DNA from 2 places in the Cronobacter malonaticus LMG 23826 genome. Region 2 is predicted to be linked to the other one. Evidence: predicted binding sites of a transcription regulator. Region 2 holds the regulator's gene; the other holds the start of a gene.
What was found. The regulator PhoB, encoded in region 2, activates phosphate uptake and scavenging genes when phosphate is short. The targets are predictions, from matches to a motif close to CTGTCATAAAACTGNCNNAT.

Region 1 (6,762 bases), 1.0 Mb from region 2:
ACGCTGCGTGAGGCGGTGCTGCGCGCCATTCCTCAGCTGCGCGGCGCTTACGGCACCGTCATCATGGATAACCGCGATCCGAGCGTTCTGCTGGCGGCCCGTTCCGGCAGCCCGCTGGTGATTGGTCTCGGCGTGGGCGAAAACTTTATCGCCTCCGATCAGCTGGCGCTGCTGCCAGTGACCCGCCGCTTTATCTTCCTCGAAGAGGGCGATATCGCTGAAGTGACCCGCCGCTCCGTTGCGATTTTCAACACCCAGGGCGAAAGCGTCTCCCGCCCGGAAATCGAATCTAACGTGCAGTATGACGCCGGCGATAAAGGCATCTACCGCCACTACATGCAAAAAGAGATCTACGAGCAGCCGAACGCAATTAAAAACACGCTGGCCGGGCGCATCAGCCACGGCGAGGTGGATTTAAGCGAACTTGGCCCGAACGCCGACGAACTGCTCTCAAAAGTTGAGCATATTCAGATTGTCGCGTGTGGCACCTCGTACAACTCCGGTATGGTTTCCCGATACTGGTTTGAAGCGCTGGCAGGCGTGCCGTGCGATGTCGAAATCGCCTCGGAATTCCGCTATCGCAAATCCGCCGTGCGCCGCAACAGCCTGATGATCACGCTGTCGCAGTCCGGCGAAACCGCAGACACCCTCGCGGCGCTGCGTCTGTCCAAAGAGCTGGGCTATCTCGGTTCGCTGGCCATCTGTAACGTACCTGGCTCATCGCTGGTGCGTGAGTCATCGCTGGCGCTGATGACCAAAGCCGGCACGGAAATCGGCGTGGCGTCCACCAAAGCGTTCACCACCCAGTTAACCGTTCTGCTGATGCTGGTGGCGAAACTGGGCCGTCTGAAAGGCGTGGATGCCGCCGTTGAACACGATATCGTTCACGGCCTGCAGGCGCTGCCGAGCCGTATCGAGCAGATGCTCTCTCAGGACAAACGCATCGAGGCGCTGGCGGAAGACTTCTCCGACAAGCACCACGCGCTGTTCCTGGGTCGCGGCGATCAGTACCCGATCGCGCTTGAAGGCGCGCTGAAGCTTAAAGAGATCTCCTACATTCACGCCGAAGCCTATGCGGCGGGCGAGCTTAAGCACGGCCCGCTGGCGCTCATTGACGCCGATATGCCGGTTATCGTGGTGGCGCCGAACAACGAACTGCTGGAAAAACTGAAGTCCAACATCGAAGAAGTCCGCGCTCGTGGCGGCGTGCTGTATGTCTTCGCCGATCAGGATGCTGGTTTCAGCAGCAGCGACAACATGAACATCATCCCGATGCCGCATGTTGAAGAAGTTATCGCGCCGATCTTCTACACGGTTCCGCTGCAACTGCTGGCCTATCACGTCGCGCTGATTAAAGGCACCGACGTTGACCAGCCGCGTAACCTGGCGAAATCCGTTACGGTGGAATAACGCGCTCTCGCGCGTGTTATGCTCTGAAGAGGTTGCCGGAAGGCAGCCTCTTTTTTTTAACGTCACGGAAAGGGATGTTATGTCGCTAAAGCGCTTGCTCGCCGGTACGCGGTTTTATCAGCTCATCACCTACAGCGCAGAGGTGGATGACGATATCGCCCACCGCAGGCTGCATAAGCTCAAACTTAGAATGGCCGAGCGCCACGATCTGCCCGATGTCCGCATCATCGGCTCGCGCCGTTTCTGGCGAGTGCCGGTGGGGTGCGTCTATGCCATGGTGTTAAGTGCCGTCCTCAATCTCGCCGCGCTGCGGCCCGCTTTTTCTGTGCTGTGGATACTTGCAGGGGCTATCTGGCTGGTATTGCTGATACTCGTGATGTTGATGATAGAAAAAGGGCAGCACCGCGGTTTGCAGCTGTTTCTCTACAGCGCGTTTTTCCATGCGGCGTTAAGCCTGGTAACGCTGGCTGCCGGATTGATCCTGTGTCCGCTTTCCGGTGTGTTCTGGCTCTGCTGGAGCGCAGGCGCGCTGCTGGTGTGGGCCGCCTGGCGAATGATGAACAGTGAGGAGATGTTCAGGCTGGTTCGCTGGTGTCTCGCGAATAAAATGCGACGCGCTCATACTAAAGCCCTTCAGCGACCGTCGGAAAAACGCGCCTTAAAACGGGCAAAACACCGCGATGAGCCTGACCGATAAAATGAGTAAGCTCCCTGCCTGTCGCTATACAGGGAGCGCATCGCTTATTTAATCTTGCGTTTTAAATCATCCAGCTCACGGGACAGTTTGTCATTTTCCTGCTCCAGCGCCCGCACGCGATTTTCCAGATCGCTATCTTTTCTGTCGTCCGAATAGCGGTTTTGCTCTTTGCGCTTATACGCCTCAACCGCCTTTTCCACATCTGAGATATCGACATTAGACGGTGCCACGACGCCATCGCTGGTGAATATCGTCACCGGCGCGCCGTGAATACGGGTACTGTGGTCATCCAGTTGAACCGGCGCGGCATAACTTATTGATGAAAAAGTAAGTATTGATGCAGCGGCGAAAAGTGACATTTTTTTTATCATTACGGCTATCCTTATAAATGACGGGCGGGTTGCGGAATTATAAAAGCATTATTATTCAGAAAGTTAAGTAAGACATTTCTGCATCTTTTTCATTGTCATAAAACTGTCATAATTCGTACATTTATCTGTCACCAAACTGTCCTACTTTGCTCACCGTAGCCACGAAACAATAAATTACGAACACCAGCAGGAGACATTATGAAAGTTATGCGTACCACCGTCGCAACTGTTGTCGCCGCGACCTTATCTCTGAGCGCTTTTTCCGCTTTCGCGGCAGCAAGTCTGACTGGCGCGGGCGCAACATTCCCGGCGCCGGTGTATGCCAAATGGGCGGATACCTACCAGAAAGAAACGGGTAACAAGGTAAACTACCAGGGTATCGGCTCCTCCGGTGGCGTTAAACAAATCATTGCTAACACGGTTGATTTTGGTGCTTCTGACGCGCCGCTTTCTGACGAAAAATTACAGCAAGAAGGTCTTTTCCAGTTCCCGACCGTGATCGGCGGCGTGGTGCTGGCGGTTAACCTGCCGGGCTTCAAGTCTGGCGAGCTGGTGCTGGATGGCAAAACCCTCGGCGACATCTACCTTGGCAAAATCAAGAAGTGGGATGACGAGGCGATCGCCAAACTGAACCCGGGCAAAAAACTGCCTTCTCAGAATATCGCCGTGGTGCGCCGCGCTGACGGTTCCGGTACGTCCTTCGTCTTCACCAGCTATCTCGCGAAAGTGAACGACGAGTGGAAATCCAAAATCGGCTCTGGCTCTACCGTTAACTGGCCGACCGGTCTCGGTGGTAAAGGCAACGACGGTATCGCCGCGTTCGTACAGCGTCTGCCGGGTTCTATCGGTTACGTGGAGTACGCGTACGCCAAGCAGAACAACCTGACCTACACCAAACTGGTTTCCGCTGACGGCAAACCGGTCGCGCCGACCGAAGAGAGCTTCGCCAACGCCGCCAAAGGCGCTGACTGGAGCAAATCCTTCGCGCAGGATCTGACCAACCAGAAAGGCGACGACGCGTGGCCCATCACCTCCACCACCTTCATTCTGGTTCACAAAGAGCAGAAGAAACCTGAGCAGGGCGCCGAAGTGCTGAAGTTCTTCGACTGGGCCTACAAGTCAGGCGCGAAACAGGCGAATGACCTGGATTACGCCTCTCTGCCGGACAGCGTGGTTGAGCAGGTTCGCGCCGCATGGAAGACCAACGTTAAAGACAGCAGCGGCAAAGCGCTGTATTGATCGAGATTTACCGATGATGGCGGATGGCGCTTCGCTTATCCGCCCTACAAAAATCCGGTAACATGCTGTTTTTTGTAGGCCCGGTACGCATCACGCTGCCGGGCATCATTCAAAACAGAGTTTAACTGAAGAGTGAAATATGGCTGCCACCAAGCCTGTATTTAACCCCCCCGGTAAAAAGGGCGATATGATTTTCAGCGCGCTGGTTCGTCTGGCTGCGCTGATTGTGCTATTGCTGCTGGGCGGCATTATCGTCTCCCTTATCTTCTCCTCCTGGCCAAGCATCCAGAAATTTGGTTTTTCCTTCCTCTGGACCAAAGAGTGGGATGCCCCTAATGATATCTACGGCGGGCTGGTGCCGATTTACGGCACGCTTGTGACCTCGTTTATCGCGTTGCTGATAGCGGTTCCCGTAAGCTTTGGCATCGCGCTGTTCCTGACGGAGCTGGCGCCTGGCTGGCTGAAGCGCCCGCTGGGTATCGCTATTGAACTGCTGGCGGCTATCCCGAGTATTGTGTATGGCATGTGGGGGCTGTTTATCTTCGCCCCGCTGTTCGCGACCTATTTCCAGGAGCCGGTCGGCAACGTTCTTTCTGCGATCCCGTTTATCGGCGCGCTCTTTTCAGGCCCGGCGTTCGGTATCGGCATCCTGGCGGCGGGCGTCATTCTCGCCATCATGATCATTCCGTACATCGCCGCGGTTATGCGTGATGTGTTCGAACAAACCCCGGTGATGATGAAAGAGTCGGCTTACGGTATCGGCTGCACCACCTGGGAAGTTATCTGGCGTATCGTCCTTCCGTTCACCAAAAATGGGGTGATTGGCGGCGTCATGCTCGGTCTTGGCCGCGCGCTCGGCGAAACCATGGCGGTGACCTTTATCATCGGCAACACCTACCAGCTCGACAGCCCGTCGCTCTACATGCCGGGCAACAGCATCACCTCGGCGCTGGCGAATGAGTTCGCCGAAGCGGAATCCGGGCTACATGTGGCGGCGCTGATGGAGCTGGGCCTGATCCTCTTTGTGATCACCTTTATCGTGCTGGCTATCTCCAGGCTGATGATTATGCGTCTGGCGAAAAACGAGGGGGCGCGCTAATGGCGACGATGGAACTGCAAAACACCACGGAGCTTGCGGAATCCCGCCGCAAAATGCAGGCGAAGCGCCGCATGAAAAACCGCATCGCGCTGACGCTCTCGATGGCGACGATGGCGTTCGGCCTGTTCTGGCTTATCTGGATCTTAATATCCACGGTATCGCGCGGGTTTGACGGCATGTCCCTGGCGCTCTTTACCGAGATGACACCGCCGCCAAATACCGCCGGTGGCGGCCTTGCGAACGCGCTGGCGGGCAGCGGTCTGCTGATCCTGTGGGCGACGGTTATCGGAACGCCGCTGGGTATCCTTGCGGGTATCTATCTTGCGGAATATGGCCGCAAGTCGTTTCTCGCGGAAATTATCCGCTTTATTAACGACATTCTGCTTTCTGCGCCGTCTATCGTCGTCGGGCTGTTCGTCTACACCATCGTGGTGGCGCAGATGGAACACTTCTCCGGCTGGGCGGGCGTGATTGCACTGGCGCTGTTGCAGGTGCCGATTGTTATCCGTACCACTGAGAACATGCTCAAGCTGGTGCCGGACAGCCTGCGTGAAGCGGCCTACGCGCTCGGCACGCCGAAGTGGAAGATGATCTCCGCCATTACGCTTAAAGCTTCTGTGTCGGGCATCCTGACCGGCGTGCTGCTGGCGGTCGCGCGTATCGCGGGCGAAACCGCGCCGCTGCTCTTTACCGCGCTCTCCAACCAGTTCTGGAGCACGGACATGATGCAGCCTATCGCCAACCTGCCGGTGACGATTTTCAAATTCGCCATGAGCCCGTTTGCCGAATGGCAACAGCTGGCCTGGGCAGGCGTGCTGATTATCACCCTTTGCGTACTGCTGCTGAACATCCTGGCGCGCGTGCTGTTCGCCAAACGTAAACACGGTTAATTTTTTGACGGCGTGGCGTTTCGCGACGCCGGATAAGGAAAACGATTGAGATGAGTATGGTTAATAAGGCCCCGGGCAAGATTCAGGTTCGCGATTTGAACTTTTACTACGGGAAATTCCATGCCCTGAAAAACATCAGCCTGGATATCGCCAAAAACGAAGTGACCGCGTTTATCGGCCCGTCTGGCTGCGGTAAATCCACGCTGCTGCGTACTTTCAACAAAATGTTTGAGCTTTACCCGGAGCAGCGCGCGGAAGGCGAAATCCTGCTGGATGGCGAAAACATTCTGAACCACTCCCAGGATATCGCGCTGCTGCGCGCGAAAGTGGGCATGGTGTTCCAGAAGCCGACCCCGTTCCCGATGTCGATTTACGACAACATCGCGTTTGGCGTGCGCCTGTTTGAGAAACTCTCCCGCGCCGATATGGACGAGCGCGTGCAGTGGGCGCTGACTAAAGCCGCATTATGGAACGAAACCAAGGATAAACTGCACCAGAGCGGGTACTCTCTCTCCGGTGGTCAGCAGCAGCGTCTGTGTATCGCCCGCGGCATTGCTATCCGCCCGGAAGTGCTGCTGCTGGACGAACCGTGTTCCGCGCTGGACCCGATCTCCACAGGCCGTATCGAAGAGCTTATCACTGAGCTTAAGCAGGATTACACCGTGGTTATCGTGACGCATAACATGCAGCAGGCGGCGCGCTGTTCCGATCACACGGCGTTTATGTACCTTGGCGAGCTGATCGAGTACAGCAACACCGACGATCTCTTCACCAAGCCGAAAATGAAACAGACCGAAGACTACATTACCGGTCGCTACGGTTGATATGCCCGGATTTCTCATGTGGGCCGCTTTTGAATTTATCGGGCATGTGGAGTGCTAAATGGATAATCTGAATCTGAATAAACATATTTCCGGTCAGTTCAACGCTGAGCTGGAATACATTCGCACCCAGGTGATGACCATGGGCGGGCTGGTGGAGCAGCAGCTCTCCGATGCGATCACCGCCATGCACAACCAGGACAGCGAACTGGCCAAACGCGTTATCGACGGCGAT
Region 2 (6,762 bases):
CACTTCCAGCTCCAGATCTTCGCTCAGCTTGCGTTTAAGCAGGTAGCGGCCATGCAGGCGCGCTAACTGGTTATTGGCCAGCCATACCAGATTATCCAGCGTCAGCCCCTGTGCGAACTTACGGAATTTATCGCCTTTCTGCGAGCCGACCAGATGGTTGAGCTGGCCCCATTCGTCGGCCTCGCGCCTGGCTTCGTCAATCTGGCCAAGAAGTGCGGCGAGCTGAGTGCGGCTCTCTTCGTCCTGGCGCAACTGCTGGCGCAGCTCGCCCTGGCGCGTGGTGTTATCACGCAGTTGCTCTGTCACTGCCGTGAGCGCAGCTTCGCTCTGCTGTGCGTCAGCCGTGTCGTCCATGGCTTCCGGGCGCGCGCTCAGGTGGCGCTCCAGCGCCTGCTGCGCCTGTGCGAGCAGCGTGTGCTGCGTTTCACGCTCGCGCTCCAGCCGCTGTTTTTGGGCTTCAAGGTGGCTTCGGGTGGCGTCATCCAGCAGGGCGGCGAGAAACGCTGCTTTATCCGCAAACGGGCTTACGGCGAGCGCTGCGTCAAATGCCTGCACCGCATTCTGGTAGCGCGCGCGCTCCTGCAGAAGCTGCGCGCCGAGTGTCTGCCACTGCGCTTCCAGCGATAAACAGCGCGTATGGATCTCCTGGCCCGCGCGCGGTAGTTCGTCTGCTGCGAGTGACGCCGCCTGCGCGTCGCCCTCCTGTGGCAACAGGCTCAGCAGCGCTTCACAGGCGGAAAGCTGTTCACGCAGGCGTTGCTGGCGTTCGTGATACTGCTGCCAGCGGCGCGTCTCTTCTTCACGTTCGGCGAACCACGGCGCAGGGTTGTCGGCATCCGGCGCGGGCAGGGCGAAGGCGTCAAGCTGGTCGCGCAGCGCCGCCTGCTGCGTCTGCCAGGCCGCTTCCAGCGACGTGACCTGACGCTGCGTGCCTTCAAGCGTGGCCTCCAGCATCTGACGCTCGCGCAGCAGGTGCAACTGCTGTTCGCGGCGGGTCTGTTCGTCAAGCCACGGGGTGAGATCGTCGCCTGGTGCCTGGGTGAGACCGGCCGCCGCACAGAGCGTCTGCCATTGTGAGGTGAGTGCTTGCTCTTCTTCCAGCAGGCTTGCCGCTTCGCTTTCCTGCTGCTGGCGCTGTTTCATCAGCGCGTCGAGCTGGCCGCGCAGCGCTGCGCCCTCGGTGCCGAGCTGCTCTTTCTCCTGCTCCAGTTGCGCAAGACGCAGGCGGCTCGCGTCAGGCTTCAGCGCCTGATACGCCTCCACGGCCGGGTGTTCGGTCGCGCCGCACAGCGGGCAGGGGCTGCCGGGTTGCAGGCGCGCGCGCTCTTCAACGAGGCTCGCGATACGCTGCTCCAGATCGCAGACCGCTTTCGCGCGCTCCACATCCTGTTGTTTAGTTTTGTAATCCTGACGCTTTTGCGCCAGCTGCTGCTCAAGCTGCTGGATCTGCGTTTGCAGGACGCTGTTCGTCTCCTGCAGGCGCGCTTTACGGCGCGTCAGGGGCGCAAAGGATGACTGGAGCGTTGAAAGCTTCTGGCGCAGCGGGCGCTGCTCGTTAAGCTGCGCCAGCGCCTGCGCGGCGTCCTCCGGCGAGAGCGCAAGCCCGGCGTCCGGCAGCGCGTCTCGCTTGCGGCGGGTGGCGTCGAGCGTCTCGTTCAGCGCGCGGAGCTGGTCGCGGTCGCGTTTTTGATGCGCCAGCACCGCGCGCCAGCCTGCGAGCTCGCTGCTCCAGAGGCGAAAGCGGTCATGCTCCGTCAGCCACTGGCCGAGTTGCGTGAGTTCCGCCGTCTGCACCTGCGCCTGTTGCGCGGCGGCCTGGCGGATCTCCCGGCGGCGCTGCTGGCTTTCCTGTAAGCGAACGCTTACTTCTTCATGCTGGCGACCGGTGGCGGCAAGGGTGGTTTCCAGCTCCTGACAGCGCAGCCACGCCGGACGCAGTTTTTCCGCCGGTAGCGCCGCTTCAAGCCGCGCGAGATCCGGGGCGGCGGCCTGTAACGCCGCATCCGCCGCAGCCGCGGCCTGGCGTGCCGCGTCGAGCGCGCGGGCAAGCGCGGTGCGCTGCGTCAGCCACAGGTGCTCTTGCTGTAACTGGCGCTGGCGGGCAAGCAGCGTTTTTTCCTCGTCAGTAAGCGCCTGCAAACCTGTGGTTAAGCTTTCCCGCTGCGCTTCGTCCAGCAGCCGCACGCCCTGCGCCTGCGATTCGAGCTTCTCAAGCTGGCTGCGGGCCTCTTTATGCTGTTCGAAAATACGTGCCGAGACCTGGCCGTAGATTTCGGTACCGGTCAGTTCTTCCAGCAGTTCGGCACGCGCTTTGGCTTCGGCATTGAGAAACGCGGCGAACTGGCCCTGCGAGAGCATCATCGAACGGGTGAAACGGTCGTAATCGAGGCCCGTCAGCGCGGCAATTCTGTCGAGTTTGTCTTTGATTTTATCGGCGACGATTTTGCCGTCTTCGCAGCGCGCCAGCTCCACACGCGGGGCCTGTAAATTGCCATCCGGCTGGCCGCGCGCGCGGCTCTGGCTCCAGAAGGCGCGCCAGGCGACGCCTTTGACTTCAAACTCCACTTCCGCCAGACACTCGGCGGTGTCGCGCGTCATCAGGTCATTCTGGCTTTGCGACAGCGCGTTCAGGCGCGGCGTGCGGTGGTAGAGCGCAAGGCAGATGGCATCCAGCAGCGTGGTTTTGCCCGCGCCGGTCGGGCCGGTGATCGCGAACAGCCCGTTGCTCGCGAACGGTTCGGCGGTAAAGTCGATTTTCCATTCGCCTTTCAGCGAGTTCAGGTTTTTTAGCCGTAGAGTTAAGATTTTCATGCCTCATCCTCCTCGTGCAGGCTCTCCAGCGTGCGGGCGAAGAGCGTGCGCAGGCGCGCTTTCTCCGGCTCCTCAAACGCCTCCAGTTCAAGGCGTCGTTCAAACACCTCTTCCGGCCCCAGCTCGCTAAGCGTTTCGGTGCTGAGCGTGCCGAGCGCGCGCGCGCGCATTTCGCGGCTGCGGCGCAGCAGAACGACCTCCACCGGCAGGCTTTCGGTGAGCACGCTTATCTGGCGGTGCATATCATGCAGAAATTCAGCGGTGTCGATTTCGATATCGAGCCAGACTTTCGGCTCGTCCGGCGCGTCGCGCCACTGTTCGAGCTGCGCGGTAATGGACTCCAGGCTGCCTTTCAGCACCGCCAGCGGCTGGCTGACCGGCACCGGCAGGGCCGTGACGTCGCGCAGTTTGCCATCGGCAAACTCCACCAGATAAACGCTTTTCTCTTTGCCGGTTTCATCAAAGCTCAGCGCAATCGGCGAGCCGCTGTAGCGGATATGCTCGCAGCCCGCCACTTTCTGGGCGCGGTGAATATGCCCGAGCGCAATGTAATCGGCGGGGGGAAAGCGGTCTGCGGGGAAGGCGTCGAGCGTGCCTATATAAATGTCGCGTACCGCGTCACTTTTGGTTACGCCAACGGTGGTCAGATGGCCGGTCGCGATAATCGGCAGGTTACGCTCGCCGCGAAGCTGGCAGGCGGCCTCATAGCTCTGTTGATAGTGCAGGCTGATGGCCTCCAGCAGTTGCTGCTGCTTTTCACGGCCCGACTGCCCGCCAAGGCTTCGCAGCACGTCGCGCGGGCGCAAAAACGGCACCGGACAGAGCACCGCGCCAGGTTCGCCGTCGCGGCGGTATAAAAGCGTGGCCTGCGTTTCTGGCGTAAGCTGCGCGCTGGCGATAACGTGGGTATTGAGGCAGGCCAGCAGTTCGCGGGATTCATTGAGCGTCGCCACCGAATCGTGGTTGCCGCCGAGCACGATAAGCGGGCAGTTCGCCGCCTGGAGTTTGACCACAAAGCGGTTATAGAGCTCACGCGCATAGCTTGGCGGCGCGCCGGTATCGAAGATGTCGCCCGCGACGATAATCGCATCTACCTGATGCGCAACCGCTGCCTCCAGCAGCCAGTCGAGAAAGGCTTCATGTTCGGCGGCGCGGCTTTTGGCGTAAAAATTTTGACCAAGATGCCAGTCTGAGGTATGCAGAATACGCATGGGATGCCCTGTGGCGAAAAAGCGAGAAGGGGATTATAAACATCCAGTACGGCGGGTGTCCTGTTTCGTCGCGCCGCCGGGTTTAACCGCCTGCGCTGACAGGTCATCTTACGGTCATCTTTTTCATAAATCTGTCATAAATCTGACGCATAATGGCGCCGCATAACATACTGTTTACTTTATTTAACAGGGCGAATCATGGCGAGACGTATTCTGGTCGTTGAAGATGAAGCACCTATCCGCGAGATGGTGTGTTTCGTACTGGAACAAAACGGCTTCCAGCCGGTGGAAGCGGAAGATTATGACAGTGCGGTGAATCAACTCAATGAGCCGTGGCCCGATCTGATTCTGCTGGACTGGATGCTGCCCGGCGGATCGGGGATCCAGTTTATTAAACATATCAAACGCGAAGCGCTGACCCGTGAGATCCCTGTGGTGATGCTGACCGCGCGCGGCGAAGAAGAAGATCGCGTGCGTGGCCTGGAGACCGGGGCTGACGATTACATTACCAAACCGTTCTCCCCGAAAGAGCTGGTGGCGCGTATTAAAGCGGTCATGCGTCGTATCTCGCCAATGGCCGTTGATGAAGTTATCGAAATGCAGGGCTTAAGCCTCGATCCGTCATCGCACCGCGTGATGACCGGCGAAAACCCCCTCGATATGGGGCCGACCGAATTCAAGCTGTTACACTTCTTTATGACGCACCCGGAGCGCGTTTATAGCCGCGAACAGCTGCTGAATAACGTCTGGGGCACCAATGTGTATGTGGAAGATCGCACCGTGGATGTGCATATCCGCCGCCTGCGTAAGGCGCTGGAGCAGAGTGGTCATGACAGAATGGTTCAGACGGTGCGCGGTACGGGTTATCGGTTCTCAACCCGTTTTTAAACCCAAAACAGGAGTGTGACGCGTGCTGGAACGGCTGTCATGGAAAAGACTGGTGCTGGAGCTGTTGCTCTGCTGTATCCCGGCGCTGGTGCTCGGGGCGATATTCGGCTATCTGGCATGGTTTTTACTGGCGGCGGTGACCGGATTGCTTATCTGGCATTTCTGGAATCTGCTGCGACTCTCCTGGTGGCTGTGGGTGGATCGCAGCATGACGCCGCCGCCCGGCAGCGGGAGCTGGGAGCCGCTGCTCTACGGCCTGCACCAGATGCAGTTGCGCAATAAAAAACGCCGCCGCGAACTAGGTAATCTTATCAAACGCTTTCGCAGCGGCGCGGAATCCCTGCCGGACGCCGTGGTGCTGACCACGGAAGAGGGCGTCATCTTCTGGTGTAACGGCCTTGCGCAACAGCTTCTCGGCCTGCGCTGGCCGGACGATAACGGCCAGAACATCTTAAACCTGCTGCGCTACCCGGAATTCACCAGCTATCTGCGCGGCAAGGAGTTCAACCGGCCATTGCATCTGGTGCTTAACAACGGGCGTCATCTTGAGTTTCGCGTCATGCCGTACAGCGAAGATCAACTGTTAATGGTGGCGCGCGACGTCACGCAGATGCACCAGCTCGAAGGCGCGCGGCGCAACTTCTTCGCCAACGTCAGCCATGAGTTGCGCACGCCGCTCACCGTGTTGCAGGGGTATCTGGAGATGATGCACGAGCAGACGCTCGAAGGGCCGCTGCGGGAAAAAGCGCTACACACTATGCGCGAGCAGACTTACCGCATGGAAGGGCTGGTGAAACAGCTACTCACGCTCTCGAAAATCGAGGCGGCGCCCGCGATGCAGCTTAACGAAACCATCGACGTGCCGATGATGCTGCGGGTGGTGGAGCGCGAAGCGCAGACGCTGAGCCAGCAGAAGCATACTTTTACGTTTGAGGTCGATCCGCAGCTCAAAGTGCTTGGCAATGACGAGCAGTTGCGCAGCGCGATTTCAAACCTGGTCTATAACGCGGTCAACCATACGCCCGAGGGCACGCACATCACCGTGCGCTGGGAGCACGTGGCGAACGGGGCGCGCTTTAGCGTGGCGGACACCGGGCCAGGGATTGCCGCGGAGCATATTCCGCGCCTCACCGAGCGGTTCTATCGTGTTGATAAGGCGCGCTCGCGCCAGACAGGCGGGAGTGGGCTGGGGCTTGCGATTGTGAAACATGCGCTGACGCACCACGATGCGCGTCTGGAGATTGAAAGTACGCCTGGCAAAGGCACCACGTTTTCGTTCCTCCTGCCGGAGCGATTAATTGTCTCCGCGCCCGCTAAAGCGCTTTCTGACATTTAGTTCGTCAACCTTTCTTTCCAGGGCCAGCCATAAGCTGGCCTTATTCATTTTTTCGCCGCCTCTGAACGTTTTTTTCAGCGTTTGACGCTTTTTTGCTCGCGCGAATCGCCGGAGGTTTTTTACGATTTCAGATTTTATCACTACCCTGAAACTTAGATCTGGCATAAAGGTCTGGTTTTACGATCCCGTCTTGCCTTTAAACGTTATAAGCGTTTAAATTGCGCCCCTGCTATTGCCAGACCGACTGTTTTTACCTGGTAAATCGAAAAACAATTCTTCGCCAGCGTAATCGGGAAGCATATCCCGCTGTCAGCTCTGCAAATAGCCGCGTTTTCGTCAGGTGACTGGCGGTAAAAAATTATTCAATTTCAACACCACATCCACAGGCAGTAAATCTTATGACCCATCGTTTAAAATCGCGCGACATTATCGCACTGGGGTTTATGACCTTTGCGCTGTTCGTCGGCGCGGGCAATATCATTTTCCCTCCTATGGTTGGTTTGCAGGCCGGTCCGC

Region 1: pstS (phosphate ABC transporter substrate-binding protein PstS) is a predicted target of PhoB. The motif match lies at 2,571-2,590, and genes of this name have one in related genera.

The regions. Positions count from the first base shown of each region.
Region 1 is NZ_CP013940.1:4,123,990-4,130,751, forward strand. Features, by position in the region: gene glmS (glutamine--fructose-6-phosphate transaminase (isomerizing)) at 1-1,410, shown strand, start outside; gene AFK66_RS19300 (hypothetical protein) at 1,490-2,107, shown strand; gene AFK66_RS19305 (hypothetical protein) at 2,152-2,478, opposite strand; gene pstS (phosphate ABC transporter substrate-binding protein PstS) at 2,677-3,717, shown strand; gene pstC (phosphate ABC transporter permease PstC) at 3,857-4,816, shown strand; gene pstA (phosphate ABC transporter permease PstA) at 4,816-5,706, shown strand; gene pstB (phosphate ABC transporter ATP-binding protein PstB) at 5,757-6,530, shown strand; gene phoU (phosphate signaling complex protein PhoU) at 6,589-6,762, shown strand, end outside.
Region 2 is NZ_CP013940.1:3,079,401-3,086,162, reverse strand. Features, by position in the region: gene sbcC (exonuclease subunit SbcC) at 1-2,811, opposite strand, end outside; gene sbcD (exonuclease subunit SbcD) at 2,808-4,022, opposite strand; gene phoB (phosphate response regulator transcription factor PhoB) at 4,221-4,910, shown strand; gene phoR (phosphate regulon sensor histidine kinase PhoR) at 4,933-6,246, shown strand; gene brnQ (branched-chain amino acid transporter carrier protein BrnQ) at 6,645-6,762, shown strand, end outside.